Regions from separate parts of the Bacillus sp. mrc49 genome, predicted to be linked through region 1. Evidence: riboswitches for the same ligand, from Rfam matches in the RefSeq annotation. Region 1 holds a riboswitch; the other holds the start of a gene.
The links. Region 1 has a riboswitch for S-adenosylmethionine ahead of CVN76_RS18005 (Na+/H+ antiporter NhaC family protein). Riboswitches for the same ligand answer to the same signal wherever they lie in the genome.
Positions count from the first base shown of each region.

Region 1 (21,687 bases):
TCATACTCTCTCCATGTTTGCATTCCAGCCAGGCAGCATTACCATTTATTTATGGCGAAATCCCTTATTACCCCAATCAATCTTAAGCGGTCTTCCTGCAGATTTTTCTGCAATGGGGATTCTTGTTCATCTGACAAATTATTGATGGTAAAAGATTTATTTTAATGCTAGTGCAGGCTTTTGCTTCTTTATGAATGAATACTAAAGCAAGCGGCGGTACAGGGAAACCGAAGTAAATGGATTTACAGTCATGCCCTTTTGGACTTTCCCACAAAGCAGCTCACTATGGTGTCTCCGATTGGGAGTTCGTCCAGACAATTTCTCAACGCGCGCCCATTCATCTTTTCACCTCCTACGCTTTTATTATGAGTTCATTATATTAAATGTGAAAAAATTAAAAAATTGTTAAATTTCACATTATGAAATCTTGAAAAAAATTTTAAAACCTTTTTACATGATGAATTATCGTGTAATAGGACGTTAACACGTTAGTTTGAGTGTTTTACTGTTGACCTTGGGCAATCACTCTTCAATTTGGAAGATTTCTTGAGAATTGATGACATTTACTAGTGAAAGTTGGTAGTTTGCCCTCGGTTTCAGTCACTTTACTCGCGAGCTTTTGGAAGCTTGTAATTAACATTGTGTTACGGATTTCTAAACCATTTCATCTCTTACATTACCTCATTTTCATCATTCAGTGGTACACTAGCCATGATTCATTTTTAAATGGTCAATATTAGAATGCATGTAAGGAGTGAGGGGTGTTTCAATTTTGCGTACCATTAGAAAAATCTATCAATTTTTTGTGGATAAACCCTTAAAAAATGGAGTCGTTTTACATAACCGCTACGAAATCACTACTGTCATTGGAAAAGGAAGCTACGGTATCGTTTATCTTTGCAAGGATTGGCAAGCGAATGAACAATTCGTGATCAAACAGCTGCGAAAAAGTAAACGCCGAAGCAAAAGAAATTTTGAACAGTTCGAACATGAAATCTCCATATTACAAGCCCTGGCCCATGAAAGCATTCCCACATTTCACGAGAAATTCACGCACCGCGAAAATGTTTATTTTGTGATGGATTTCATTGAAGGAGATAATTTGGAAGACCATATTTTCTACAATCATGTAACGTTCACTGAGAAGGAATCCCTTCATTTCCTTGCTGAGTTGGTGCGATTAGTAGCTTATTTGCATGACCATGAAATTGTCCATCAAGATATACGGATACCAAATATATTGCTTCAGAACCATCAGCCCATTTTAATAGACTTTGGGTTGTCCAAACGATTCGTTTCGACAGATATCACGGATGAACTTGTTTTGGAAATGAAACGGCAGGATTTTTATGACTTGGGGGAAATACTCCTATATGTCCTTTATACGACATATACCGCCAAAAATAAAAAAACCCTTCCTTGGACAGAAGAGCTTTCGTTAGAAAAAGAAACGGTGCATATCCTAAAAAGGCTATTAAGCATCCAAGAGCCTTATTCGGATATCCAAGAAATTGCCATTGACCTGAAGGCAGCATTGGATTCCAAGGCATTGAATTAGCTACTGCTGCCGCGTCCTCTTCTCTTGTAGCGGTCACTGCCGCTCAAGGGAGATCGCTTATACCCCCGGCTGCTGCTGCTGCTGCCCCTGCGGTAATGGCCATGTCTTCGCTCACTGCTGCCTTGGGAAATTTGTTTGATCTTTTTCATTATTTTCTTCAACATATCTTTCACCTCTTTTTTTGGATTGATTTAAAGCCTGTTATTCATTTAGCCTAACATAGTCACAGTATAAACCTCATTAATATGTACTATAAGTTTTATTCATTCATTGAAGCACTTCAAAAAAAAACCTGACGACTTTACAGCGCCAGGTTTTTTCTGCGTTCATCTATTATTTTACAGCTTCTTTTAATTCTTTACCTGCTTTAAAAGCGGGTACTTTGCTTGCTGCAATTTGGATTTCTTCACCTGTTTGCGGGTTTCTTCCAGTACGAGCTGCACGGTCGCGCACTTCAAATGTACCAAAACCAACTAATTGGATTTTCTCTTCTTTAGCAAGTGTAGACGTGATCGTTTCAAATAATGCATCCACCACTTTTTTTGCATCGTCTTTTGTCAATTCAGCTTGTGCTGCCACACTGCTTACTAATTCTGTTTTATTCATATGAACACCTCATCCTTTTTTTCTTAAAAAATATGTAGAGAAGACAACATAACATATCTTCTATGTGTCTGTCACTTATTAAGGCTAATTAAAAGTTTGATCCTCCATTGATTCAAGTTCCAGCCATTGATAGATGGTATCCATATCGATGTTTTCTTCCATGTGGGAGGCCAAGAGATTATAAGCCTCCTCCCGATGCTCTGAGTCGCTTTGAATGTTTTCCATCACTTCATCCAGCCCCTTGCTCCGTCGTATTTGGTTAACCAATAATCTTGTAAATAGGCGATTATGGAATATGCCATGAAGATATGTGCCGAAAACCTTCTGGTCCGCCGATATGGCCCCATCCTTTCTTCCATCCTTCAATAAAAGAAAGGGCTGTACTTGTGGATCCAAAGCCGTTTGACCTAAATGAATCTCGTAGCCGCCCAGCTTCATTTCGCCTTTCATAATCCCTGAAGCAAGGACACCTTCCATTTGCACTGTCTTCTTTTCCGCTTGGAAAATGGTTTCCACGGACAGAAGTGAAAGACCTTCTGCGTTTTCCCCGTTACCTTCGACCGCGTCGGGATCGAACAGGTTCTTCCCGAGCATTTGAAAACCGCCGCATATTCCAACAATGACCGTTCCAAGCTCACGCAACTCTTTAATGGCATCATCCATTCCCGCACGCTTCATCCATTCTAAATCTTCGATCGTATTTTTTGTGCCGGGCAAGATAAGAAGGTCTGGATTTCCCAACTCATGGATATTTCCGACAAGCCTGACACCCACTCCCGGTTCGTCGAAAAAAGGGTCCAGATCGGTAAAATTGGAGATGTGCGGGAATCTCAAAACCGCTACATCAATGGGGAATTCACCCTTGTCAGGCTTTTTGAAACGTAAGGATGATAGGGCCAGCGAATCCTCCGCTTCGATGTTCACGTCTAAATACGGCAACACCCCGAGGACTGGGATCCCGGTTTCCTTTTCCAGCCATTCTATGCCGTCGTCCAGTAATTCACGTATGCCCCGAAATTTATTGATGATGATTCCCTTTACACGATCACGTTCCTCATCATCCAATAAGGCGAGTGTCCCGATGATGGACGCAAATACTCCGCCACGATCGATATCGGCCACTAAAATGACAGCGGCATCCGCAAGTTTGGCCATCCGCATATTGGCAATATCCCGGTCTTTAAGGTTAATTTCCGCAGGGCTGCCTGCTCCTTCAAGAACGATGATGTCGTATTCCTGCTGCAGTTTTTCGACTGACTTTCGAATGATCGGCATGGCCTCTTGAACAAACTGATTTCGATAGTTCATGGCATTCATATCAAGAAAATGTTTTCCGTGGACGATGACCTCCGAAACCATATCCTGCTTTGGTTTCAGCAAAATGGGATTCATATCGGAGGTTGCCACGATCCTTGCCGCTTCGGCTTGCACTCCTTGGGCCCGTCCTATTTCACCGCCTTCCACGGTTACATAAGAATTCAAGGCCATGTTTTGCGATTTGAACGGAACGACACGGTACCCTTTATTCGCAAAAATCCGGCAAAGTGCCGTACAAATCAAGCTTTTCCCTACATCAGATGCCGTTCCCTGTATCATGATCGATCGTGCCTTCATTTCATTCCCCCTATACCTCAAGTTTTTGACTATGCCGATGATACCCCATTTCCACCTCCGTAAGCACCGTCACGCCTTCTTACCTGTAATGGCCACTTGCATATGCCGAACCATTACAGATGTCTTCAATGATCATACGCCAGTGGCAAGACAGCTTCAGTCAGGAACTTATTTATATGAACCTTTTCAGAGCCTAAACAATAAATGCCTGTCTCGCCTTTTTTTTACATTATAGTGATAATGACCATCTATTATTTCCAGTATATATCAGAATAATTCATTGCGCATCACCCATTCATTTGCCTATAGACGTTCACATTGTTTGGAATAGGAGCACAACGATGATAAACGACGTCGTTTTCACCATTGGGAACATCGTCATACGATTCCGTCCATCTCTAGTAGTCTGTCTATCCTTAAAGCATTATCCAAAACAAATGAATTGGCTGTATTTTTGACCAGTTTTTTCGGCAAGTGTACAGCTGATATATTGTCTGTACGAATGAAAGTTATTTGGGGAAGATTTGCAGTGTTGGAGACTGAATAGCCGCCTCCTTTTTATTATGTGCATCGAAATAGCTGAACTTGATTAGTCATATCATGACTGAAGAAGGTACATCGCTTTGGGATCGTCTATCATGATGAAGGTTTGCGTTAAAATCCTTTAATAAAACAAAGCCCCTGCTTGTTGGGAAATTTCAACAAGCAGGGACTCGATTTACCGTTCTTTTTCTTCGTTCTCACTGTCCTTTTCATTTCGATCGGCAGATGTTATCCCGCCAGCGTTATACACATCCGAAACTTGTTCGTGGGTGGTGGCAAGACCTGATGATAACGTGTCATCACGCTTGTAATCACTGACATCATACACTTTTCCAGCAATATTTGAAGATTTCTCTTTTGATTTTTGGTTATCCATTGTTTTCACTCCTATTTTTCAACTTGTCCCATCATTGCTTGATTGTCGTTCATAAAGACAAGGGTATTTTATGCAAAAAACATTGCATTATACAATTATTTAAAAAAAGCAGGGCAAATTGCGAGAACTATCTCTCGCTTTGGATTAAACAGGTACGGACAGATCAAAAAAAACACCCTGATCAACTCAGGATGTTTTCCATGATTAAGATACCTGTTTCTTTACAACGGTATCTTCTTTCTGAAATCGTGGATAACCAATCAAGATGGCTATGACTCCACAAATTCCAATTAGTATCGGGTAATATGAATATGGCAGGATGCTTATTGGTGAAATTTTTGCCACTCCAGCTGCAACAAGCAACTGTGCACCATAAGGAATCAATCCTTGGACACAACAGGCAAAAATGTCAAGCAGGCTCGCTGATTTACGAAGATCGATTCCATACCTTCCTGCAATGTTTTTCGCTAACGGTCCGGCAATGATGATCGAAATCGTATTATTTGCCGTTGATAGGTTTGTTAAGCCAACTAGTCCGGCAATGCTGAATTCAGCTCCTTTTTTTGATTTGCTTTTTTGGGTGACGACATGAAGTAAATAATCGATGCCGCCATTATGTTGGATGACCGCTACCATACCGGCAATCAAAATCGCCAGAAACGAGATTTCATACATGCCAGCCATTCCATCTCCCGTTTTTTGGATCACATCCAGCAACTTATAACTTCCATCCGCTAAACCGATAATACCGGCAAACACAATGCCGAAGGATAAGACAAGGAACACGTTGACACCTGCCAATGCCGTGATCAGTACACACAGATACGGAAGAATTTTCACCCAATTATAGGAATGTTGCGTAATGGCCGCTTGCTCACCTACCGTTAATATTCCCAGAATGACACATGTGATGATGGCCGCAGGCAGGACGATGAAAAAATTCACTTTAAACTTATCCTTCATTTTCGTCCCCTGCGTCCGCACTGACGCAATCGTCGTATCGGAAATGAATGATAAGTTATCGCCAAACATGGCCCCACCGATAACCGCAGCCATAGAAAGCGCAAGTGCTATATCCGTTTGCTCACTAATTCCTACTCCTATCGGTGCAAGTGCTACGATCGTTCCCATGCTTGTCCCCATGGACAAAGAAATAAAGCAAGCGATAATGAAAATGCCAACGATTAATAGATTTTGCGGAAAGATGGCTAAGGCAAGGTTGACCGTTGATTCAACTGCCCCCATGCCATTCGCCACTTCTGAAAAAGCGCCGGCCAAGAGGAAAATGATAACCATTAACATAATATTGGAGTCCCCAGATCCCTTACAAAAAATGTCAACCTTTTGATTCAAAGACTCTTTACGATTCATGGACAATGCCACTGCCGATGCAATGGAAATCGCCACTAACACTGGAAATGAATAAAAATCTTTTGTAATGATTCCTGAGCCTATAAATAATATCAAAAAAACGACAAATGGGATCAGTGCCCACGGATTTCCTTTGTTGTGTGTACTCATGATGAACTCCTTTTGTATATTTATTTACCAAAGCACTTTAGCTTCATCTTGTTATATCTAAATCCAATAAATATAAAAGACCTCTTCCAATACCCACAAGAAGAGGTCTTTTATTTTATAAAAAACACCCTCCTTATCTTTCAGGCGAAATGAACCTGCTGGATTTGGCACAGCACTCCTGAAAAGTCTGCTGCCGAGACATCTGCGGGCCAGTCCCTCCGCCTCTCTTGATAAGAAGATTTATAGTATATTATGATATCAACGACATCGAATGCCGCATCGAAAAGCAAATATAAGAGTACAGTATTTTGTATGTTTTCGCAAGGATTAGTTGAAAGTATTCGACTTCGATTCTTAAAATGGTAATAAAGACGCCGGAGGTCCCGGACGGCCTTTTGGTAGAAGAGGGCCTACTAAGTGAAATGAAAAGGTCAAACTAGCATGTATCCATAAAAAGCACCCCGTACCTGTTAGTTTTGTGTCTAACATCTTTGGGGCAGTTCACTCTTGGTTAAAGAAATCTCAACAACCTATCGGCACATTTGTTGGATGAGACTTGGCGAGTTGTTTTGAGGCGAATTCACATCAGTCGATACCTCAAATGCTTCCATTTGCTCCGAATCGAAGGGCTTTAAGTATTGTTGAAGATATCCCGTATCATGAATGGAAAGGTCAAGCCAAGCTTTTTCATCTCCACGTTTAAGGATGACGGGCATGCGATCATGGATGCCCGTCATCAGCTCATTGGGGGCAGTGGTGATGACCGAGCATGAATGGATGCTCGTGCCATCTAGAGATTTCCACGTTTCAAACAGACCGGCCATACCGAATGGAGCGTCATCCTTCAGTTTGATTCGCATCGGTATTTTTCGTTCCGGTGTCTTCTTCCACTCATAAAAGGAATCAGCGATGATCAAGCACCGTTTCTTCTTATAAGCATTCTTGAAGCTTGCCTTCTCTGCAATGGTTTCCGCCCTGGCATTGATCATTTTATAGCCCACTTTTTCATCTTTAGCCCAGAAAGGAATGAGTCCCCAACGAAGGTATCCAAGTCGATTCCTGGTCCCATCATTTATGACGGATAGCACGGATTGGGAAGGGGCTATATTATAACTGAATTGATAATCTTCATCGAATGACCCTTGAATATCGAAGCGTTCCATTATTTCTTCCATACTTGTAAAAAGAGTGAACCGTCCGCACATACTATCGCCTGCTGTCCTGTAAATTTATTACAGTTTAACAAAAAAATCCGACAGGTACAAATCAGCGTTCTAAAATCCTGATGTCCGTGAATGGTTGATTAAATAATTCACTGGTAATCAACAGCGTGCCCAGCACTTCCCTTTCATCTTCAGCTACGATGATTTCTGACAAAATCATCGTACTGCCATTTTTGACCGTTACACGATATTCATTCATAAAATCCCCCCTCATATGCCTGGATGGTAGCTATTATAAACCATAAGCATCCTAGTATCACCATGTAACACTCGCTTCCTCCCGCCTAAGCAAAAAGACTGCCGTGAATCACACGACAGTTTCGTCCTTACTTCATTCCATTCATACTTTAAAATATGATGATATCGATAATAGGGAGGAGATGCGATACTGGCTCATGAAATAACATGCAGCAAAACCTCATTGACTAAGTGTGCCGCCAATGTAACGGTTTTATTGTTTTCGTCCAAACTTGGATTCACTTCCGAGATATCAAAGGAAAGGATCTTTTCATTTGCTACGACATGCCGCAGCAGGCTACGTACCAATTTCGGATCGAGCCCAAATGGCGATGGTGCACTTACGCCAGGGGCATAAGCTGAATCGATGACGTCCGTGCATAACGTGAGGATGATGAAGTCGTTTTCCTTGACAAATTCGTTGATCCGATGTTTCGTATCTTCCATATCATTCAAAGACAATTCTTCTTCCAATATGTATTCGACTTTATTTTTTTCGGCCGTTTTGAATAAGGCCTTTGTATTGCCCTGCTTTTGAATTCCCACACATAAATAACGGCAATTTTGATCCTTATCCAAGATTTGTTTAAACATCGTTCCTGATGAACTTTCTTTTTCATAAGGCCGCATATCAAAGTGGGCATCGATATTAATCATTCCCAATCTAGCCTTCGGGCCGAGGAATTTCCTGGCGCCGAGATAATGACCATAAAAGGTTTCATGTCCACCGCCTAAAATGATGGGAATTACGTCACTCTCCAGAATCCGGGCAACTGCTGCACCCAATTGGTCTTGCGCGGCCTCCATTTCCCCAGCTTCACATACGACATCGCCAGCATCCACCAACTCCGTTTCCGGTGTTAAATGGCAAGGTAGCTTGGCCAATGACTGCCTAATATAATCAGGCGCTTCACCCGCACCGATCCTGCCTTTGTTCCTTTTGACACCTTCATCACATTTGAAGCCAATCATTCCATATGTTTTTGATTCCTTGCCAGTGATGAACAATTCGGAAATCGGCCTCATTTTCACTCTTTGGTGGTATCTGAAGCTATCCATATCCGTTTCGGAATCCACTCTGCCATTCCAATGGTTTAATGACGGTTTATTATACATAATTTCTCCTTTCACTAAAAAATTCAGAAATATCTTTTTTTACAGTATAATGGAGATGATATATAATTACTAATACCATTTTTCAATAGATCTATAGTTTAAAGCTATAAAAGGAGACTAGTATGGATTTTCGCCAACTTCGTTATTTCATCACCATTGTCCAAGAGATGAGCTACTCAAAAGCAGCTAAATTATTGCATATATCACAGCCGTCCTTAAGTAATGCAATCATGAAATTGGAGAAAGAAGTTGATTTTCAACTATTGGAACGCAATACAAGGGGAATCGAGCTTACGGAGGCAGGAGCCATTTTTCATTCAAGATCTCAGGATCTGCTGCGGAGGTTCAATAATATGAAAGTGGAATTTGAGGAAATGAAACAGGTTGGAAGCGGGACAATATCGATAGGATCGATTGAATCATTCAAATTTTGGTTTCCAAAAATCATCAGGACATTTAAAAACGATCATCCTGCTATCCATTTAAAGATTCGGGAGATTTTGGGCGAAGAACATGTCATCGAGGCGCTGAACCAGTATCAAATTCATTTCACGATCACCAATCAGCCGATAAACCATGCCGAGATCATATCCATTCCCCTTTATAAGGAACAATTCATGCTTTTGGTCCATAAAGATGACGACTTGAATGAAAAAGATTCCATCACTTTACATGACCTTGCAGGGAAGGAACTAATCGTCAGTACATCTGGATTTCAAACAAGAGATGATATTATGGAAGCATTCAAAAATGAAAAGGTTAACCCGAGCATCTTCTACGAAATTGAAAGGCTGGAAACAGCTTGCAGTTTGGTTGACGAAGGCTTGGGCATCACCATTTTACCGGAAAGCTATATTAAATCCGTTGTAACTAGGAATACTGCGATCCTTGAAATAAATTCGATGTTTTTGCATAGGACTGTTTATATGGCCTACTTGGCGGATCGTTATTTGCCGGCATCTGTTAGTAATTTGGTTAATGAGATTGAAAGCTTTTTCAAAAACAAGGAATAATAGATTCGGATGATCTTCACCCATTATGCCCCCTTATTGCACAAGGGGGCCGTTCGTTTATGTATAAACCTTATCTTAATGAGTTTGCGAACCTAGTTTCATCGAAATCTCCTTGGCTGCTTTCGTCACCTTATCTATCAATTCAGGCAAACGGTCCTCCTGAAATCTTGCTTCAATCCCAGCAACGCTAATGGCCGCGATAATTTGATTTTCCCCGTTAAGGATCGGTGCGCTGACCGATTTTGTATAATTCTCCAATTCTGACGAAGTTATCGTGTAGCCGTTCAACCTTGCTACTTCCAAAGCATGCCGGAGTGTGTTTTCATCGGTTATCGTTCCAATTGCTATTGGTTGAAGATCGGTGCCGTCGATATACATTTCACGTTCTTCTTCAGGCAAATACGCGAGTATGATCCGAGAGTCGCCGGCATATAGTGGTGAACGCCTGCCGATGGAAGTATATAGCCGGACGGGCTGCAAGGTATCAACCTTTTCAATATACATGGCTTCGTCCTTATCCCGCACGATCAAATTCACGGCCTCCTCTACGTCATCCCGAAGTTGCTTCATAATGGGATAGGCGATTGCTCTGATATCCAAACGCTCACCCACCAGTTGACCAAACTGCAAGAATATTAGGCCAAGTGAGTAGTGACCATCATCATCCCGTGTTAAAAAACCCATTTCTTCCAATGATCCCACCATTCGGTGCAATGAGGTTTTGGGGAGGTTGGAGTGTTCCATCATTTCATTAAAGGTGAGTTTCGGATGATCAATGAAAAGGGTAAGGATCTGCATGGATTTCACGACGGTTTTGTTATGTGCTTGCATGCCATGTCTCCTTTCAAAGTTTTTCCTCAGTGTTCTTCTTCCTTATCCTCTCTCATTCTATTATAAAACACGGAAAAAAGATGTAAGCAAAAGACGAAAAAAAACTGAAACAGGAAAGAAGGCGCCCGGCACGGGAACCTCCTGATGGAATCATATGAACTGCCATTTATTCAAGGCCAATGAAATCGAAGTCTGCAATTCTTTCATTTCGCGTTCTTTTTGAATATACAGGAGTTCTGCCTCCCTTAAGTTCACGCGGGAAAATTGAATGGATTCCCCTGGTTTAACCTGGGCGATCTTTGATAAATCGGCGGTTATTACTTGAGCTATTTTAGGATATCCGCCCGTCGTTTGGCTATCCGCAAGGAGAATGATCGGATTTCCATCCGGCGGAACCTGGATCGAGCCATTAGTGACCGCCTCGGAAAGCAGCTCCTCTTGATTTTGCCATTCAAGCGCCGGACCTGATATTCTATATCCCATCCGGTCAGATTGATTGGAAACCTTAAATGAATGCTCTTCAAAACGTTGTTTACTTGAATGGATGAATTGCTCGTACTGGCTTCCAGTAATGAAACGGATGAGTGGATTTCGAGCTGGGATGAACTCCTTTTCATTGACGTACCACTTCGGAGAGGAAAAAGAGCCCTTCAACTCCTTCCTGCCCATAATGGTTTGAGGTTCATTACATGCAAGCACATCGCCAGCCTCTAAAGCCCTTCCCATATAGCCTCCGATTCCAGCTCGTAAATAGGTGCTCTTGCTGCCCATCACTTTTGGAATGGCATATCCCCCGCCGACGGCTAAATAAGCCCGGCAGCCTGATTTACACCCTTCGAAGCGCAGGATGGATCCTTCCTTTACATAAATGGGCTTCCACATCGGGGCATCATGATTATCGATTGTAGGTGTTAAATTCGCACCCGTTATCGATATCAGGCAATTTTTCTCCATTTTTATAGTGGGCCCCATCAGTGTAATTTCCAAGGCTGCCTCCCCTTCATGATTACCTACCAACATGTTGGCAATCCGCAGTGAATATCGGTCCATCGCCCCGCTTACGATCACCCCATGTTGCTGAAACCCTTTTCTGCCTAAATCTTGAATACTAGTCAATAATCCGGGCTTGATTATACGAAGGCTCATCTTATCCCCCCTTGATCTCTTTATATTCTTGTTCAGAGATTGGCTGGAACTTCACCATGTCTCCCGCTTGTAATAAGCTTGGGGGGGTTACATTCGGTAAAAATAATTCCATTGGCGTTTGTCCAATCAATTGCCAGCCCCCTGGTGTTGATATCGGATATACCCCCGTCTGCATACCGGCAATCCCGACTGCACCTGCTGGTATAGTCATTCTCGGGGAAGATCGCCTTGGGGTTGCGATGTCTTTCGGAAGTCCTCCCAGAAACGGAAAGCCCGGGGCGAATCCTATCATATAAGCTAAGTACTCACCGTTAGAATGGATATGGATGACTTCATCTGTAGTCAAATCATGATAACGAGCTACATATTCCAAGTCCGGTCCATACTCCCCTCCATAACAAACAGGGATGGAAACCGTACGATGTGACACCTTTGTGTCTTCTATTAAGTCAAGCAGTTTCCTGTCCAATATCGACCGAACCACGTCATAGGGAGAAGTGGCTTCATTGCTTTGCTTATGAATGTTATAGATTACGAGAGGATCATAAAAAATCGTCAAATTCGTAAAAGCCGGTACACATTCCACAAACCCGGCAAAAGGTTCTTCTTCCAACAAATCCATAAACAACTTTATCTTTTTGTGAATGCTGTATTCCATTCCATTCCCAAATGTAATCACGATTGCGGAATCGCTTAAGGGAGACATGTTACAAGCAGTTCCATTCAAAAGATTTTTCGACCTGTCCATTATAATACACCCAATTTTTCATCACGGATGTCTGTGATGAACATATGTCCAGGCGCATGTGTGATTATGATTTCCAGTTTTGTTTCCATGGCGATGGATTGGGGCGTTACCCCACATGCCCAAAAGACTGGCACTTCCCCTTGATGCACCGTTACAGGATCACCAAAGTCCGGTTGATCGATATCGCACACCCCGATTGCTTCAGGATCCCCGATGTGGATCGGTCCCCCATGAACTGCCGGGAAACGCGAGGTCACTTGAACAGCCCTCACCACATCCTTTTGAGGGATCGGTCTCATGCTAGCCACCATCATGCCATGGAAAATCCCTGCCTCTATACAAGGGATATTGGTTTTATACATGGGTACATTACAGCCCTCTTCAATATGGCGAATCGGAATATCATTGTTTAACAGAGCATGTTCGAAGGTAAAGCTGCACCCAATCAGAAAACCAACCATATCCTCTTCCCAGTATTTTGATATATCTGTTACCTCTTCTATCAATTCCCCACGTTTGTATACCCTGTATTTAGGAATATCCGTGCGTATATCCCCATCGGGAGCTGCAAATGCGGGAATGGCAGAACCAATTTCCGTTACATCCAGCAAGGGACATGATTTAGGGTTGCGCTGACAAAATAATAAGAAGTCAAAAGCATGCTCCTTTTTTAAGATGGCCAAGTTTGCCTGGGCATACCCATTGGCCATTCCTGCGGTCGGTTTAATCAATTCGGCATTTCGAATCATTGTACGCAACTCTGCAGGGTTCGCTTGAGAAAGATCGATCATACCTATACATCTCCTATTCAAGAATGGCAGATTAGAAGTGGCCTGCCCATCACAGTCATTGTATTAAAATAGTGTCGGCAATTGCTTGATTAATGTATATCCACCCATCAGCGCCATGACAATTACGACAAAGACACCGGAGATCGTTAACCATAGCGGGTGTTTATAATCGCCGACAATGTTTCGCTTATATGCGGCAATCAATAATGTTCCAAGCGCAATTGGCAAAATCAAGCCATTGATGGCGCCTACGATTAGCAGTACTTTAACCGGCTGGCCAATTAACAAAAAGCAAACTGTCGACAAGACGATAAAGCCAATGATTATCCAGTTTGCCTTTTTATTGATCATTTCGCTGAATGTCCTGATAAACGAGACGGAAGTATATGCAGCTCCAACGACGGAAGTGATTGCCGCTGCCCACATCACGACCCCGAATATGCGGTATCCGACGTCTCCGGCAGCCAGTTGAAAAACGGATGCTGCAGGATTATCCTGATTGATCTGTAAACCTTTCGATACGACACCAAGCACTGCCAGAAATAACGCGACGCGCATGACGGTGGTGATCAAGATTCCCACTATTGAACTCTTAGTTACTTGAGGTAATGCTCCAACGCCTTTAACGCCTGCATCCAATAGCCGATGGCCCCCTGCAAATGTTATGTAGCCGCCGACCGACCCTCCCACTAAAGTGACGATGGCGATGATATCGATTTGAACAGGTGCAAATGTCCTCACTACCGCTTCCCCTACTGGAGGAGAGGTTGTCCAGGCAACGTAAATCATCAAACAGATCATGAAGAAACCCGCTATTTGCGTAAAGCGGTCCATGGCCTTTCCCGCTTCCTTGACGACAAATATCATGACAGCGATGACCGCACTTATTGCGGCGCCCGCTGTAGGCGATATCCCCGTCATTGCATTGAGGCCAAGCCCTGCTCCTGCAATATTGCCAATATTGAAGGCGAGGCCTCCCATGACGATGAGTGCCGCCAGGACATAACCAAGACCAGGCAAAACCATATTCGCAATCTCTTGACCCCTCTTTTCAGATACAGCAATGATACGCCATACATTTGTTTGGGCAAAAATATCAAGAATGACCGAAATAAGGATGACGAAACCGAAACTTGCCGCAAGACTTTGGGTATAAACGGTCGTTTGCATTAAAAATCCTGGCCCTATGGCCGATGTTGCCATTAAGAAGGCTGCACCCAATAATAAAGTGCGGTTTGTTTTCGGCTTAGCTGGAATCTTTTCCTGAGCTGCAGTATATTTGTTTGGCTCCAATGGACTGACCTCCTATGCAGGTTTATGAAAATGACTTGACTGTTATTTCAGATAATTCCAAAGAATTTTTCACATGTCGGGCAAAGGCCAATGCATGTGCACCGTCCCCATGGATGCAAATCGTATCTGCCCTCAAAGCAACATCGGATCCTTGTTGGGACAAAACCTTCCCTTCCTTTACCATCCGAATCACCTGCGCAGCAGCATCCTCATCATTTTCCAATAAAGCATGTTTCTCCATTCGTGAAGTCAATGAACCGTCTTGTTGATAGGTGCGATCGGCAAATACTTCACTGGCCGTTCTCAAGCCGACTGCCTCACCAGCGCGAATCGATTCACTTCCCGACAAACCAAAGAGAATAAGCTCAGGGTTCACTTTATATATAGCCTCGGCAATCGCCATCGCTAATGCTTCGTTTTGGGCGGCCATATTGTACAAAGCGCCATGCGGTTTCACATGCTGCATGCTTCCTCCCTCGGACTGCAAGAAACCATTCAATGCGCCAATTTGATAGACGACAATGTCATAAGCCTCCTCCGGCGCAATATTCATATTGCGTCTGCCAAACCCCATTAAATCAGGTAAACCAGGATGAGCCCCGATCCTGACACCTTTTTCTAAGGCAAGTTGAACCGTTTTTCGCATGACGGTCGGATCACCGGCGTGAAAACCACAAGCGACATTGGCCGATGTGACATAATCTAAAATTTCCTTGTCATTCCCCATCCGGTAGGCGCCATAACTCTCTCCTAAATCACAATTCAAATCAACGGCATTCATTGTTCCTCCTCCTTCTTTTTGAAAAATTCCCGTTTATGATTTCCTTAAAAGTATGTAATGAAATACCGAAATTCGGAATTTAAGTTTCAAATTTCGGAATATTCTTATTCTACCATGCATTATTTTTTTAGACAATAGTTGGCAGATAACCCCATTGATGTTTATTGCGTGGTTAACTTATAAATCAAGAGAACGGGAACAATATAAAAAAGCCGTTGATTCCCTTGAAAAGGAATCGACGGCTAGCCTATTCGTTTTATATGTTGTTAAAGGGATGAACCTATTGGAATCTGTTTAGCGAAAATGGAGAAATATCATTCTCCGTCTTTCCCGAAAGGATAAGGTCACTTAAACTCTCACCAATTACACTGCTGAACTTAAATCCATGTCCCGAGAAACCCGCTGCAATGGCAATGTGGGGATGATGAGGATGTAGATCAACGATAAAGTCCTCATCCGGCGTCATCGTATAGATGCAGTTTTTTCCATATCTCAATGTTTGACCGGAAGGCATGAATCGGTTCAAGAAACGCTCCAAATCCCCTGCATCCTCCGCATATTCACCAAATCGGGCCATCGTTTCTTCGGGATTTATCCGGTTTCCCCCGTCATGTCTCCCAAGCTTCAAACCAGCTCCACTTATACTTGGAAAGCCATAGTATGTACCTTCAGGTGTATCGAACGTGAATGCAGGAAAGCCATTGTGACCATATAATTTTTCATCTGCATCGAACCAGGCGAAGGTTTTTCGGATAGGTGTCAGTGGCACATTCAACCCTAACATATCCAATAACTTCGGTGACCAAGCTCCTGCTGCAACGACCAATGCCTCTGCATGATAGCTTTGATCATCGGTTTTCACCGTGATCCCATCACTTTGGACAGTCAGGTTCCTTACCGGGCTGTTCACTTTGATGTCGGCACCGTGTGATTCCGCAAGCTGCTGGTAAGCCCGAATGCACTCTTCACTTTTTAGCACTCCTGAAGCAGGTTCAAAGCAACCTATATAATCTTCAGGAAGAGTGATGCCTGCCCATCTTTTATGAACCTGATTAGCATCGAGTTTTTCCAAAGGCAATCCAAATTTATTCGAACTTGCGATCACTTGCTTGATGAAGGGGGATTGCTGACTGCCTGCATTCAGAACGCCCGTCCGAAGAAATAGTTGTCTTTCCGTAAGTTGCTCTAAGTGTTCCCATAGTTCTTGCGCTTTCAGGACCAGTGATACATACTCTTCCCCTTCCCCATACGCATGTCTAATGATCCTTGTTTCTCCATGATGACTGCCTTTATTGTGAGGCGGGACGAAAGAGTCCAATAATACTACCTTCTTCCCGGACTTGGATAGGTAATAACCTGCCGACATACCCATCGATCCGGCTCCAATTACAATTACATCATAATGCATGTTTACGTTATTCCTCCGTTCTTGATGGTGACACCTATTCGTATGTGAGGCGGGTCACGAAACTTTGCAACAGGCGTTGACTAAAAAACTGCCTGCTACCATCATTAAAACTCCATTTCACCCATTTCCAATTCGACAAGTTGGGTTAGTTCTCCTTCATGAATTTGCTCTTTAATCACTTCAATGTCAGGATGAAAGAAACGGTCTTCTTTAACCATGGGTACTTTCCTGCGTATTAAACGGTACACTTTCTCCGTGATAGGGGCTGGTTTCAATGGGTGATGAAAATCCATAGCTTGCGTTGCCGTCATAAGTTCAATCGCTAAAATATATTCCAGCTTCTTTGAAATCTGATAGGCTTTCTTCGAAGCAAAATAGGAAAAACTTATCACGTCTTCCTGATTTGCACATGTCGGCACATTATCAATTGTTGCAGGCTGTGTAAGTACTCTGATTTCATTCAATAATCCTGCTGCAGTATATTGCGGGACCATGTAGCCGTTATTTAAACCCGGGTTTGCCACCAAAAAATTCGGCAGCTCACTAAGGTGATGGTTTACTAGGCGATCGATCCTTCTTTCGGTGACCTTTGCCAGATTCGCCAGGGCTATGCACATCATATCTGCATAAATCCCTACGAATGATCCATCAAAGTTCCCCCCCATAAGCGCCGTCCCGTCAGCACCATCCGGATAGATGATAGGATTATCACTTGCAGAGTTCATTTCATTTTCAATAGTGGCCTTCGCGTCCTTCAACGCTCTTTTTATGGCACCGTGAATTTGCGGAATGCATCGTAAACTAAGCGCATCTTGTAACCGATGTTCCTTATATGTGTCCATGATTTGACTTCCTTTTAGGATCCTTGACACATTTCTGGCTGTCTTTGCCTGTTCTCCATGCTTTTTTAATTTGTGGGTGCGAGGGTCAAAAGCATGAATTGTACCCTTAAGCACCTCCAAGGACATAGCTCCCGTAATATCCGCAGTTTTCGCAGCCTGGATGCCATTGTATACCGCTAAGGCTGCCATCGCCGTGGCGGAAGTCGTTCCACTTATAAGGGCCAATCCTTCTTTAGGACCTAATGTGACAGGTGCCAATCCGGCTTTTGCCAAAGCTACCGCTCCAGGGATGAACTCGCCGTCTTGCCATGCCTTCCCCTCTCCGATCAGCACTAGGGCCATGTGAGATTCAGGTGAAAGGTATCCCACTGAACCATCACCCGGGGCAAATGGGACAATATCGTGATTCAGCAGTGAAGCAATCAGCTCCAAAACCTTTAACCTGACTCCAGAATAACCTTGACCCAAATTTACCAGGATCATCAATTGAATGGCCCTCACTACTTCTCTTTCTAAAGGCTCCCCTACGGAGACTGCATGAGAACGAATGATATTCCGTTGAAGCGTTTCTATATCTTGCGGGGAAATCATCTCTGTCACATTGCTGCCAAACCCTGTTGTCACACCATAAATAACCCTATTTTCCAATAGGAACCTATCAATTAAACTTCTTGATTCATCGACCCTATTACAATACTCTCTTGAAAAGGAGACCTCTGCCCCATATCTTGCAACAGCAATTATCTCATTGATGGAGATGGGACCATCACCCAATACGACTTTTTTTATATCCTTTGCGTGTCTGCAATTTATCGTTGTCACGGTTCACTACTCCTTCAACACTATAATTTATTGATAAACTATCGGATAGCATCATTTAATTTCTTCTCTGATTTGCCGCAATGAAGCATGACTTCCTGACCCAGGCTGCCCACCTTCAAGCATGGGATCACTTGCTTCATTCAGGGAGAGTGCCTTTGTCTCTGGTGCCCAGGCTATGGATGCGATCAAACCGACTAGCAAGATGACCGCCATGCCGACCATTGAAGAGCTTAAACCAAAGGAATTGAGACTTAACGGCAGAAGGAAAGTTCCAATTGCAGATCCAATCCTGCTGATTGCCGTGACCATGCCGATTCCCGTTCCACGAATCTCCGTTGGGAATAGTTCTGCAGGGTAAACTAACGTTAGGTTGGAAGCAGCCGACATGAAAAAGGTGAAAATCAGGAAGAATGTCAACATGAAATATTGTGAGCCATTATGCAGGAGACTGAGGGAAAATAAAGAAACTGTGAGTATCACAAAGGCACCTATTGTAAATCCTCTCCGGGAAAATCTTGCAAGGAACCAAAGGCCGACGATCGCACCGACCAGCAAGAAAATGTTTAGCATCGTATCGGCAAAAAAGTTTTGTTCAAAACCCATTGTATGCAAAATGGACGGAAGGAAGGTGTAGATGGCGAAATACGGAATGACGAGAGTCAATTTGAATATCCCGCCAAAAGCGGTACGCTTGCGAAGCTTTTTGCTGAAAAGGCCACGGAATCCTAAGTCGGATGGGTTTACTGCATGCGCCGACGTTTCGCCCATTTCCACGTTCTGTCCTAAATGCTTCTTCACGATAAGCCGCGCTTCTTCGGCACGTCCCTTGCTCACGAGCCACCTTGGAGATTCTGGCGTTCCAATCCGCAAGAATAAAACCACTACAGCAGGAATGGCCGCACTGACTAGCATCCAGCGCCATGACCCTGGTCCAGCTTGTCCTAAATAATATCCGACAAAGTTAGATGCTACATAACCAAGCGTCCAAACGACGTTTAAAGATGCGAGGAGCGGGGCCCTATACTTTTTCGGGGAAAATTCTGCAAGTAATGTTGTGCCGACTGCATAATCTCCTCCAAGCCCAAAACCTATCAGCAACCGCAAAACAAACAGCTCTGCCGGGCCATTAACGAAAAATTGAAGAACCGTCACAACGGTAATCAGCAAAAAATTGATAAGGAAGATTTTCTGCCTGCCAATACGATCAGATAGTTTTCCAAGGACCAATGCACCTGCAAAAAGACCGATTAATGCCGAACTGCCAATCAAGCCGCTCCACATGGCATTCAGCTCTAATTGCGGTCCGAGCAATGTCAGAGCCATCGCGATGATTCCTAAGGAATAGCCGTCACAGAAGCTGGACCCGAAAGTAAGTCCTGCAATTCTAAAGTGGAACTTTTTAAATGGTGCATCATCAATTGTAAATGTTCGCTCACTCAAAATAAACGCCCCCAATTATTATAATTTTCAGTTTTCTTCCATTAAAATTTTTTTTGATAAGTCCGCTTCAGTCCCACCGTTGCCTTGCACTCGAAAGTCCCCGGTTACCATCGAAGCGCCATCATCCAAAAAAAGAGCAATCGCTGTGACGATTGCTCCAGCCAAGCTGTAGGTTCTTATTGAGCTATGCTTTCAAATCAGCCATTTCATTGGTGACCTTCGGGGAAGTCCCTTGCTTGCCCGGCTTCACGAAAACCATTGCGATCATGCCGATCGTGACGGCGATGGATGCCGCGATGAACATGGCATTATATCCATAAATGGCGACAAGACTCCCTGTCAGGGTCGGTGCAATGATTGTGGCGAGATTGGCGATGAAATGCGTTACCCCGCCGAATGTTCCTGCTTTTGTCGGTTCCGTGTCCAGGACGACGATCCAATAGATCGAATTGGGTAAATAATTGAACGCATTGCCGAGACACATCAAGGCAAGAACGGCGGCTGCACTCTCGACGGTTGGAATCAACAGGAAACAAACAGCTGTTCAAAATAGGGACACCACCGTGAACCAAGATCTTGCTATCCGTAAATTCCCTGTTTTCACCCGCAGCAGATCGGAGATTTTACCGCCTAACAGTCATCGCTTTCCTATATCGGGATGATTCCTTGGATAGGTGCTATCATTACGAAAAGGATATTGACATATAAAAACGCGAAATATCCAATGGCATTCATAACCAAGGTAGGGTTCTTGAAGAAATGGTACCATGGTATAGGCATTTGCTGATCCAATGTCGTTTCTCCTTGAATCAATTGGTCGGCACTTCGAATGCCTTCCAGCTCGGCTTTAGTAACTCTTGGATGTTCTTCAGGTAAGTTAGTGAAGACTTTATTCCAGATAACGACCCAAATGATCCCTAATAGTCCAAGAATTACAAACGTCGCTTTCCAATTTGTATAGGTAAGCAAGCCAACGACAACAGGGGCAGTAATCAAAGCACCTATTGGGGTTCCAACCAATCCTAATGCCACTGCGAACCCCTTCTCTTTCGGGGAAACCCAATTGGCCATCGTCCTGTTCATGACTGATAGTGTAGGGCCTTCAGCGAACCCGAATAAAACACGAAACACGGCAAATCCCGCTAAGGCTGAACCGCCGAATAATGCCGTCCCGATATGACCCGCGAATATGGTCCCGATTTCAAATATTGACCAGGCGGTCCCCGCGATGATCCACATGAATTTCGGTCCTTTTTTGTCTGCCAGTGCTCCACCCAACAATGCCCCGAATATATATCCATATCCAAAGTACCCTAAGATCGCTCCCCAGCTAGCCGGATTTAAATGAAACTCATCGATGATTTCTGCCTGGGCATACGACAAGGCACCCCTATCAATGTAGTTGATGATCGTGATGACAATGATCATGAAAATGATAAAATAACGATAATTATTTTTCAACATATAGTTCCCCCTTGTTGCATTGAAAAGGATGATAGTTTGGATCATGGATAGGAATTGGTTAGCCTCCAGGCATACTCCCTCCGCGCAGGAGCTGGAGCCGCCTGGAGCAACAAAAAATCACGTGCGTACGAAGTGCCCGAATCCTGCCATCATTTCACGACTTGCACTCCGTTTTTCCATACAGACTTAACATGGTTGACACCGAATAAATATTGCAATTCCTGATAGTTTTCAACATTCCATAAAACGACATCCGCTTGTTTTCCGACCTCAAGTGAGCCGACCTTGTCTTGCCTGTTGATGGCACAAGCGGC
Region 1 is NZ_PHNG01000709.1:184,066-205,752, forward strand. Features, by position in the region: gene CVN76_RS17985 (protein kinase domain-containing protein) at 773-1,558, shown strand; gene CVN76_RS31115 (hypothetical protein) at 1,555-1,722, opposite strand; gene CVN76_RS17990 (HU family DNA-binding protein) at 1,892-2,164, opposite strand; gene CVN76_RS17995 (cobyric acid synthase) at 2,249-3,778, opposite strand; gene CVN76_RS18000 (YozQ family protein) at 4,497-4,697, opposite strand; gene CVN76_RS18005 (Na+/H+ antiporter NhaC family protein) at 4,902-6,218, opposite strand; SAM riboswitch class I at 6,349-6,455, opposite strand; gene CVN76_RS18010 (SOS response-associated peptidase) at 6,749-7,423, opposite strand; gene CVN76_RS31120 (hypothetical protein) at 7,485-7,640, opposite strand; gene hutG (formimidoylglutamase) at 7,835-8,794, opposite strand; gene CVN76_RS18020 (LysR family transcriptional regulator) at 8,917-9,807, shown strand; gene CVN76_RS18025 (IclR family transcriptional regulator) at 9,883-10,638, opposite strand; gene CVN76_RS18030 (biotin-dependent carboxyltransferase family protein) at 10,789-11,784, opposite strand; gene pxpB (5-oxoprolinase subunit PxpB) at 11,786-12,532, opposite strand; gene CVN76_RS18040 (putative hydro-lyase) at 12,532-13,323, opposite strand; gene CVN76_RS18045 (NRAMP family divalent metal transporter) at 13,387-14,526, opposite strand; gene CVN76_RS18050 (LamB/YcsF family protein) at 14,639-15,397, opposite strand; gene solA (N-methyl-L-tryptophan oxidase) at 15,678-16,805, opposite strand; gene hutH (histidine ammonia-lyase) at 16,910-18,469, opposite strand; gene CVN76_RS18065 (MFS transporter) at 18,521-19,909, opposite strand; partial or broken gene CVN76_RS32440 (MFS transporter) at 20,094-21,373, opposite strand; gene hutI (imidazolonepropionase) at 21,523-21,687, opposite strand, start outside.

Region 2 (10,379 bases), on a different contig from region 1:
GAAAGATCATTGATTATATGTGTGTCGGAAAGCCAATTGTCGGTGATGTGGCGGGAAGGGCCAAGCAGGTGATCTCAGAGGCGAAGTGCGGGCTGGTGGCAGATAGCCGGGATGTGGGTGAAATCAGTCGCCACATTTTGACCATGGCCAGAGATCGAGCGCTGCGTGAAGAGCTAGGGGAAAACGGTTATGTATATGCGAAACAGCATTTTCTATGGTCCCAAAATATTAAAGGCCTCATCAACGTCTTGGAGGCGTAGGGAAGAATAAACCGGAAGTGGAGGACAACATGACGAAGAAGGTATGTATGTTTGTGTGGAATCACTTTACGAACGATGCAAGGGTTCTAAGAGAATGTACAGCACTTACGGAAGTGGGGTATGAAGTGGATTTGATCGCCATCCATAATTGGAAGATCAAGGATTTGCCCAAAAAGGAAAAACATCAAAGTGGCTTCACGGTCACAAGGGTCAATAACCGCTGGGAGGCACTTCATAAAATTCTTAGGATCGTCGGCAAATTGAAGAAAAAGAAGTTTGAAATCACCTTATTGACCTTATTGGTTTGGAACACGATGTTGAACCTGAACTTAATCACTAGCTGGGAGGGATCGGCGATTTTGATTGGCTCCCTAGCAATCCTTGCCTTGGGGTCCATGATCATGACCCGTACGAAGCTGCCGACTTTATTAACAAGAAGCTATATTTTTGGTCAAATGGTTTATCATGGGCGGAAAAAGAAATATGACTTTTACCATTCCAATGACTTGAATACGCTCATGCAGGGAGCGATCAGCAGTAAATGGCTGAGAAGGAAAAAGCTGATTTATGATTCGCATGAAGTCCAAACGAGCAGAACGGGATATAATAGCCGGATCTACGGGACGATGGAGAAATTCCTCTTACTATTCGTCGACGAAATGATTGCCGAGAACCATACGAGAGCTAAATATAATGAAGACTTATATGGTCTCTATCCAAAAGTTGTCCATAACTATCCGATTCCGACCAATCCGGAGGAAAGCACGTCCGTGGATTTGCATGAGCTGCTGAGTTTGCCGCCCGATGAACCGATATTGTTGTATCAAGGCGGTGTCCAGATGGGCAGGGGGCTGGAGCAATTGGTCGATGCTGTGCCGCTGATCAAGGCAGGGACGGTGGTTTTTATAGGAGATGGAAAAATCAAGGCTGCATTAATGAAGAAGGTAAAGGAAATGGATTTGGAGCATCGGGTGAAATTCTTGCCAAAGGTCCCGGTCGACGAATTGCTCCATTATACGAAAAATGCTTATTTAGGTTTTCAAGTATTGAATAATGTTTGCTTTAATCACTATTCCGCTTCTTCGAATAAATTATTTGAATACATGATGAGCGGTGTGCCGGTCGTTGCCTGCAGCTTCCCCGAAATTCAAAAGGTGGTCGATGCGGAACGGATCGGTGTATGTGTCGATTCACATGATCCTAAAGCGATTGCGGAAGGAGTCAATTACTTACTGAAGCATCCTGAAAAAAGGGCGGAAATGAGCCGGAATTGCTTGATGGCCCGCCAAAAATACAATTGGAAGCAAGAGAAGGAAATCTTCATCGAGATTTATCAAACTGCCTGAGCTAGCGTGTAGCAGATCATAATGAATAGGAGTGGTTTATATGAAAATATGTACATTGGGACTGGGTTATATAGGACTGCCAACTTCTTTAATGTTTGCGAAACATGGTGTCGACGTCGTCGGAGTGGATATCCATCCTGATATCATCTCCAATTTGAATCAGGGCAAGCTCCATATCGAGGAACCTGGATTGGAGCAAGTTTTGCATGAAGTGCTGGATGCCCAAAAGTTCCAAGCGTCATTAAGACCGGAATATGCAGATGTTTTCATTATTGCTGTGCCTACGCCAAATAAAACCGACCTGCACAAATCCTGTGATTTGACCCATGTCACCGAAGCAGTCGCAAGCATCCTTCCATTCATCAGGAAGGGAAATGTCATCATCATCGAATCGACGATCGCTCCTCGAAGCATGGATGATCATATCAGACCGATGATTGAAATGACGGGCCTTACCATCGGAGAAGAGATCTTCCTTGTTCATTGTCCTGAACGTGTTTTGCCTGGAAGGATATTGGAAGAGCTGGTTCATAATAACCGTATCGTCGGCGGAATTACGGAAACATGCTCATATGAAGGGAGCCTGGTCTATCGAACCTTCGTTAAAGGGGAGATCATTCAGACGGATGCCAAGACGGCAGAAATGTCCAAGCTGATGGAAAATACCTTCCGGGATGTGAATATCGCCCTTGCTAATGAACTGACGAAAGTGTGCTTCGAGCTGGACATCAATGTATTGGACGTCATATCGATGGCCAATAAGCACCCGCGTGTCAACATTCACCAACCAGGGCCAGGAGTCGGCGGTCATTGCTTAGCGGTCGATCCCTATTTCGTTGTCGCAAAAGCCCCAGAGTTTGCGAGAATCATTAAGCTGGCCCGTGATACCAACGTATCGATGCCCTATTACATCGTCAATTGCGTAAGGATGATGCTTGAAGGAATCGAGCGGCCAAAGGTGGCGATCTTCGGGCTTTCCTACAAAGGGAATGTCGATGATATCCGGGAAAGTCCTGCCATCGATGTCGTCAATATTTTGATGGGGATGGAGTATATGGACGTAGCCCTGCATGACCCGCATGTTCAGTCCGGCATGATGCCCATCGTTTCAGTGGAGGATGCCGTAAACGATGCCGACCTGATTCTCGTCTTGACCGACCACGATGAATTCAAGCTGATGGATTATGACAATCTATCAAATCTGATGGCCAATAAAATGATCCTCGATACACGCAATTGCATTGATGTAACGAAGACCGAAGTCCCGGTCGCCAACTTGGGCAATATTTATCAATATAAAAAGGTGTCGAAGGAAAAAGCCAGAAATAAAGCGATCAGCTAAATCAATCTAATGAATGGAAAAGGGTGCCGACCACTGTGTCCGTGCCCTTTTTTAGGGGAAGAAAGGAGGTTTGTTCTAACCTATATGGACAGAACAAAGGACCAAGCAAGTGCTTGGTCCTTTTGTGTATGATTTATATTAAGCGATCGGTCCGCCAAGATCTTCGATTTCATTTGGAACGCTGCCGAACTTCTTGAAGTTTGCACGGAATTGAGCGGCAAGGTCCGTTGCGGATTGCTTGTAAGCTTCAGGATCTGCCCAAGTCTTGATTGGCTGAAGCACTTCGTCCGGAACGCCAGGAACATGAAGCGGGATATTCAAACCAAAGATTTCATCCTTGACCGTTTCAATGTTAGCCAATTCCCCTTCAAGTGCCGCCTGAACCATGGCACGAGTGTAAGCAAGTTTCATGCGGCTTCCAGTTCCGTATGCTCCGCCTGTCCATCCTGTATTGACAAGGTATACTTTTGCATTGTGCTCGTCAATTTTATCACCAAGCATTTCAGCATAGCGTGTAGCAGGTAGCGGCAAGAATGGTGAACCGAAGCAAGTGGAGAATGTCGCCTCCGGTGAAGTTACCCCTCTTTCCGTTCCAGCTAACTTGCTTGTGTATCCGCTTAGGAAATGGAACATCGCTTGTTCCTTGGACAGCTTGCTGATTGGAGGCAATACGCCTGAAGCATCAGCCGTCAGGAAAATGATCGTATTCGGGTGTCCGGCAATACTTGGGCTCACGATATTATCGATTGCTTGCATTTGGTATGCGGCACGGGTGTTTTCAGTCAATGAACTGTCATCATAATCCGCTTCACGTGTATTCGGATCAACCACAACATTTTCCAGTACGGCTCCAAAACGGATGGCATCGAAGATTTGTGGTTCTTTTTCACGTGAAAGGTTGATCGTTTTCGCATAGCAGCCGCCTTCGATGTTGAAAACACCGTTAGAAGCCCAGCCGTGTTCATCATCACCGATCAGCTTGCGATTCGTGTCTGCAGATAAAGTCGTCTTGCCGGTTCCGGACAGTCCGAAGAATAAAGCGACGTCCCCTTCACGTCCTACATTCGCAGAGCAGTGCATTGGAAGGATTCCAGCCTCTGGAAGAAGGTAGTTCATGATCGAGAAGATCGATTTTTTCATTTCACCTGCATATTCCGTTCCGCCGATCAAGATGGTGCGGCGTTCAAAAGAAACGATGATGAACGTTTCGGATTGCGTTCCGTCCACCGCTGGATCTGCTTTGAAGTTAGGTGCCGAAAGGATCGTGAATTCTGCTTCATGGCCTCTTAGCTCCTCTTCGTTTGGACGGATGAATAAAGTATGCGCGAAAAGATTATGCCAAGCATATTCATTAACCACACGAATTGGAAGGCGGGATGATTCTTCTGCGCCAGCGAAGCCCTTGAAAACGAAAATCTCTTCTTTTGCTTTTAAGTAGTCAATTACTTTATTATATAGTTTATTGAACACATCTTCCGAAATTGGCTGGTTCACTGAACCCCAATCGACTTTATCTTTTACGGATGCTTCCTCGACGATATATTTATCTTTAGGTGAACGGCCAGTATATTTGCCTGTTTCTGCTTTTACTGCTCCAGTTGAAGTTAAAACCCCTTCATTCCTGCTTAATACCTTTTCGACCAATTTAGGAACTGAAAGCTGAGTTTGCACGTTGTTTCCTGTTAATAACTGGTGTAACTCATTAGAAACGTCTACAGAATTCATATATGAGGTACCTTCCTTTGTTTAAGTTTTATATTACGATTAGTATAACACATTTATTTAAATAGTCTATACTATATCATCTGAATTGTGATAATTTTCATCTGGTTAGATTCATCATTTTAAATGGGCAGGAACCATGCCGGGATTCCTGCATATGCTTTAATGAAAGTAAATTTCCCCTTTATTATAAGAAGTAATAATCATTGTCATGCGCCTGAAAATCCTTTAATGCCGGGGGAGCGAAGATTGTTGTGCCCGATTTGGCCGTTGACCGGAAATGTTCTTGATAGAAAATCATTGACAAATTCCGACCCAATACGATATTATCTTAAATTGTACGGATTCTCTTATCCCGAGTTGGTGGAGGGACAGGCCCTTTGAAACCCAGCAACCTGCCATATTGAACTTGACTCCAAGAGCAATCGCCGAAAATAAAGCGGTGTTCTTCAAGGAAAAGTGGTGATGGTGCTAACCTGAGCAAGGTAAAAAACCCTTGAACGATAAGAGTGAAAGGATAGAAGACAGAATGTTAAACCTTTCCTCATTTTCCAGGGAAGGTTTTTGTGTTTTTTAATTAATTCTGTGTCTATAGTTGAAGCTAATAAGGGAAACGAGTTCCGTAAAAAAAATCAGGCTTATGCCTACCACATACTAACTTCCAAGGAGGAAATATGATGTCAAAGAAACGTCTATTTACTTCTGAATCTGTTACAGAGGGCCATCCGGACAAGATTTGTGATCAGATTTCAGATTCCATTTTAGATGCTATCCTTGCTAAGGATGCAAATGCACGTGTTGCGTGTGAAACAAGTGTAACGACAGGTCTTGTGCTTGTTGCTGGTGAAATTACAACATCCGCTTATGTGGATATTCCGCGTATCGTTCGTGATACGATTGCAGGAATTGGCTACACTCGCGCGAAATACGGCTTCGATGCTGAAACTTGTGCTGTATTGAGCTCGATCGATGAGCAGTCTGCCGATATCGCAGCTGGCGTCGATAAAGCTTTGGAAGCACGTGAAGGCAACATGTCAGAGGAAGAAATCGATGCAATCGGTGCAGGGGACCAAGGTCTTATGTTCGGATTCGCTTGCAATGAAACAGAAGAGCTTATGCCGCTTCCGATTTCATTGGCCCATAAGCTTTCATTCCGCTTGGCTCAAGTACGTAAAGATGAAACGCTTGCTTACTTACGCCCGGATGGAAAAACACAAGTAACTGTGGAATATGATGAAAATAACCGTCCTGTACGTGTAGATACGATCGTCATCTCTACACAGCATGATGCAGAAATCACGCTTGAGCAAATTCAAGCCGATTTAAAAGAGCATGTCATCAAAGCGGTGGTTCCTGCTGAATTGATCGATGCTGAAACGAAATACTTCATCAACCCGACTGGCCGTTTCGTAATTGGCGGACCTCAAGGGGATGCTGGTCTTACTGGCCGTAAAATCATCGTTGATACGTACGGCGGATACGCTCGTCACGGCGGCGGTGCATTCTCTGGTAAGGATGCTACGAAAGTTGACCGTTCTGCGGCATACGCTGCACGCTATGTTGCCAAAAACATCGTGGCAGCTGGCCTGGCTGATAAAGCCGAAGTACAATTGGCTTACGCTATTGGTGTGGCAGAGCCTGTATCGATCTCGATTGATACATTCGGAACGGGCACTGTTAGCGAAGACGTCCTGGTTGACCTAGTTCGCGCTAACTTCGACCTTCGCCCAGCAGGCATCATCAAAATGCTTGACCTTCGTCGCCCGATCTACAAGCAGACAGCTGCATACGGACACTTTGGCCGTACCGATGTCGATCTTCCGTGGGAACGCACGGATAAAGCAGAAACTTTAAAAGCACAAGCATGATCCAGATGGAAAAGGTGCGCCGCTAATTGCGGTGCACCTTTTTTTGGTAGGATTAATTTGGTTTGCAGAGGGAATAATTCAATAAACCCACTGAGTGATTTACCAGAGGATATTTGGCGTGTAAAAGAGGCATGGACAAGCCCCTAGTTTATTTTATTCGGTCTGCTGTTTTGTAGTATTGTCCTTTTTCGGCATATTCGCGCACGATCCGTTCCATGTCCTGACGATCTTCCGCATTGATTTCGCGGATCACTTTGGCCGGGCGTCCGAATGCCAACATATTCGGCGGGATCACTTTGCCTTGGGGAACGAGACTGCCGGCACCGATAAAAGCTCCTTCACCGATTTCGGCTGCGTCAAGTACGATCGAGCCCATGCCGACCAAGGCTCCTTTGCGGATTTTACAGCTATGTAAAATGACCTGATGGCCAATGGTTACCTCATCTTCAATGATCAATGGATTATTGGGGCTTTGGTGGAGGACACTATTATCTTGGATACTTACTTTTTTACCGATGATGGTTGGGGCCACATCACCGCGGATGACGGAATTGAACCAGATTGACGATTCGTCGCCAATTTTCACATCGCCTGTCACGACTGCATTCTCCGCAATATAAGCGCTTTCGGAAATCTGTGGTTCCTTGCCTTTGAACGGATAAATAATCATTTTCAATCATTTCCTTTCCGAAGTGAATGTTTTTATGTATTATTTTAATATACCGTATGCAAATACACTTGGCTATTTATAATACGAATGTACAACTTGTTAGTTTTCTTTTTTGTCGAAAATCGCGAATATGGTTATTATTTATATATATATTTTAATTATCATGGATCGTATACAACAAGTGAAAAGTGAAAGGGGGATTTCGAATGTGGAAATGGGAGACAGAAGGGGACGCAAAAGGCGTCATTGTCATCATTCATGGGGCAATGGAGCATCACGGACGCTATAAATGGGTTACCCAAATGTGGCTTTCAGCCGGATACCATGTCGTCATGGGCGACCTTCCTGGGCAGGGCATGACCACTCGAGCCTACCGGGGACATATCGATTCCTTTGATGAATATTTAGATGAAGTGAAAAGCTGGATAGAGGAAGCTTACGAATACTCGCTCCCGGTCTTTTTGCTTGGACATAGCATGGGAGGCCTGATTTCAATTCGGCTTCTTCAGGAAGAGGAATGGGATATTGCAGGCGTGATTTTATCTTCACCTTGTTTAGGGCTCGTAACCAAGCCTCCGAAATTCCTCGCAAGCATCTCACATGGCTTGAATCTTGTGATGCCCCAGTTCAGGGTAGATTCGGGACTAACTCCTGAAATGGCAACGAGAAGCTCGGAGGTCCGTGAATGCGATAGGAATGATACCTTATACATCACAAAGGTTTCCGTTCGCTGGTATCGGGAGCTTTCCCAGGCCATGAAGGATGCCTTTGAGGAAATCCCTGATTTTCAGGATGTGCCGCTTTTGGTCATGCAGGGCGGAGATGACCGAATCGTGAATAAGAAGGCGGTTCGTGAGTGGTTTAATTATAACTTGGCCAGTGAGAAGCAATATAAAGAATGGCCAAAGCTTTATCATGAAATCTTTAACGAGCCGGAACGAGATGACGTATTCCAATATGCCCTGAGCTTTGTTGAGAATCGATTGAAAATATTAGGCTATGTCGTTTGACCCGAATATACCGCTGTGCCGGATATGTAAAAAAAGCTGCCGAAATGAAGTGATCGGCAGCTTTTTATTTTGTTTAACAAAGGGCGTAATTTGTCCGACATCGCGGATAATCCGTCCGTCCGCGTTCATAATTCAACCTTCAGCGAGTTTTTCGTCCAACATCGGGGATAATCCGTCCGTCCACGAGCGTAATTCGTCCAACATCGGGGATAATTCGTCCGACAGCGAGCATAATTCGTCCTTCAGCGGTTTTTTCGTCCAACATCGAGCGTAATCCGTCCGTCCACGAGCGTAAATCGTCCAACATCGGGGATAATCCGTCCGTCCACGAGCGTAATTCATCCAACAGCGGGGATAATCCGTCCGTCCGCGTTCATAATTCAACCTTCAGCGGGTTTTTCGTCCAACATCGAGGATAATCCGTCCGTCCGCGTTCATAATTCGTCCTTCAGCGAGTTTTTCGTCCAACATCGGGTGTAATTCGTCCGTCCGCGTTCATAATTCGTCCTTCAGCGAGTTTTTCGTCCAACATCGAGTAAAATCCGTCCGTTCACGAGCCTAATCCGTCCGTCCACGAGCGTAAATCGTCCGACATCGGGGATAATCCGTCCGTCCGCGAGCATAATTCGTCCTACAGCGAGTTTTTCGTCCAACATCGAGCATAATCCGTCCATTGGGATTACCTCTTTTCAATCGCGATGATGAAGGGAGGATTGTTGGCTTGGTTGATGAAGCCGTATTTCAGGATATGGGCTTTTTGTTGCGGAAAGTTTTGCACATAGTCCATCAGTGCATCGCGTTCCTGCGATCCGCCTGGATGCCCATGGTAGATGACGAGAATGATGATGCCTTCGGGAGCAAGCAGTCCGAACAGCTGTTCAATGGCGGCTGTCGTTGTATCGGCTTCGGTGATGATCGATTTATCCCCGCCAGGTAGGTAGCCCAGGTTGAATATGGCACCGGTAATCTTTCCGGCATGTTCTTTCCTGATATAGTTACTGAGGTGTTGATGTCCATCATGGATGAGCGTGCATTGATTGCTTAGACCCTCGTTCTCCAGTTTGACGCTTGTGTTCTGGAGGGCTTCTTTTTGGATATCGAAACTATAGACATGTCCCGTTTCACCTGTAAGTCCGGCCAGAAAGGCCGTATCAATGCCGTTGCCCATCGTGCCGTCCACGGCGATATCTCCGGGTTGCACCGTTTTTTCAAGCAAAATTCTTGCGTAAGGCAAGATGCGGTCAAGCTTCATCTGTTAGTTCCTCCAGTTGATGATTTTTTCCTTGCCAGCTGCTGCGGCGTTTCAATTCGGCATCGATGGCATTCAGGACATCCCATTTGTTGACGCTCCACATCGGACCGATCATCAAATCGATCGGACCGTCACCGGTTATGCGATGAACGATCATTTCAGGAGGGATGATTTCCAGCTGATCGCATACGAGGCTGACATATTCATCGCGATCAAGGAATTCAAGCAAGCCTTTTTCATATTGCTTGACCATCGGTGTCCCTTTCAAAAGGTGAAGTAAATGGATTTTTATCCCCTGCACATCGAGCTTGGCGACTTCCCGGGCCGTTTCCATCATCATCGTGTAGTCCTCCTGGGGAAGGCCATTGATGATATGGGAGCAGACGCGGATGCCATGTTTACGCAGCTTATCGACACCTTCTTTATAGCAGTCGAAGTCATGGGCGCGGTTGATCATCGTCGCGGTCTTTTCATGAACCGTCTGAAGACCGAGCTCCACCCATAGGTAAGTGCGCTCGTTCAATTCTGCCAAATACTCGACCACATCATCCGGCAGACAGTCGGGGCGTGTCGCTATCGAGAGCCCGACCACACCTTCCTGGGTCAATACCTGTTCATATTTTTCGCGAAGGACATCGACTGGTGCATGCGTATTCGTGAACGCCTGGAAATAGGCCATATACTTTCCATCTTTCCATTTATGGTGCATCCGTTCGCTGATTTTTTTGAACTGGACGTCGAGCGGCTCAACGCGGCTGCCGGCAAAGTCGCCCGAGCCTGAAGCACTGCAGAAGGTACAGCCTCCATGTGCGACGGTGCCGTCACGGTTCGGGCAGTCAAAGCCGCCGTCCAGGGCAACTTTAAAAACCTTATGTCCAAAATGATTTCTCAAGTGGTAATTCCATGTAT
Region 2 is NZ_PHNG01000478.1:243-10,621, forward strand. Features, by position in the region: partial or broken gene CVN76_RS04155 (glycosyltransferase) at 1-260, shown strand, start outside; gene CVN76_RS04160 (glycosyltransferase) at 290-1,606, shown strand; gene CVN76_RS04165 (nucleotide sugar dehydrogenase) at 1,647-2,948, shown strand; gene pckA (phosphoenolpyruvate carboxykinase (ATP)) at 3,087-4,673, opposite strand; SAM riboswitch class I at 5,018-5,180, shown strand; gene metK (methionine adenosyltransferase) at 5,345-6,538, shown strand; gene CVN76_RS04180 (gamma carbonic anhydrase) at 6,687-7,205, opposite strand; gene CVN76_RS04185 (alpha/beta hydrolase) at 7,415-8,218, shown strand; gene CVN76_RS30830 (hypothetical protein) at 8,351-8,602, opposite strand; gene CVN76_RS30835 (hypothetical protein) at 8,728-8,892, opposite strand; gene CVN76_RS04190 (class I SAM-dependent methyltransferase) at 8,898-9,470, opposite strand; gene CVN76_RS04195 (TIGR01212 family radical SAM protein) at 9,460-10,379, opposite strand, start outside.
Region 2: linked by a shared signal. The riboswitch ahead of metK (methionine adenosyltransferase) and the one ahead of CVN76_RS18005 (Na+/H+ antiporter NhaC family protein) in region 1 are both predicted to bind S-adenosylmethionine.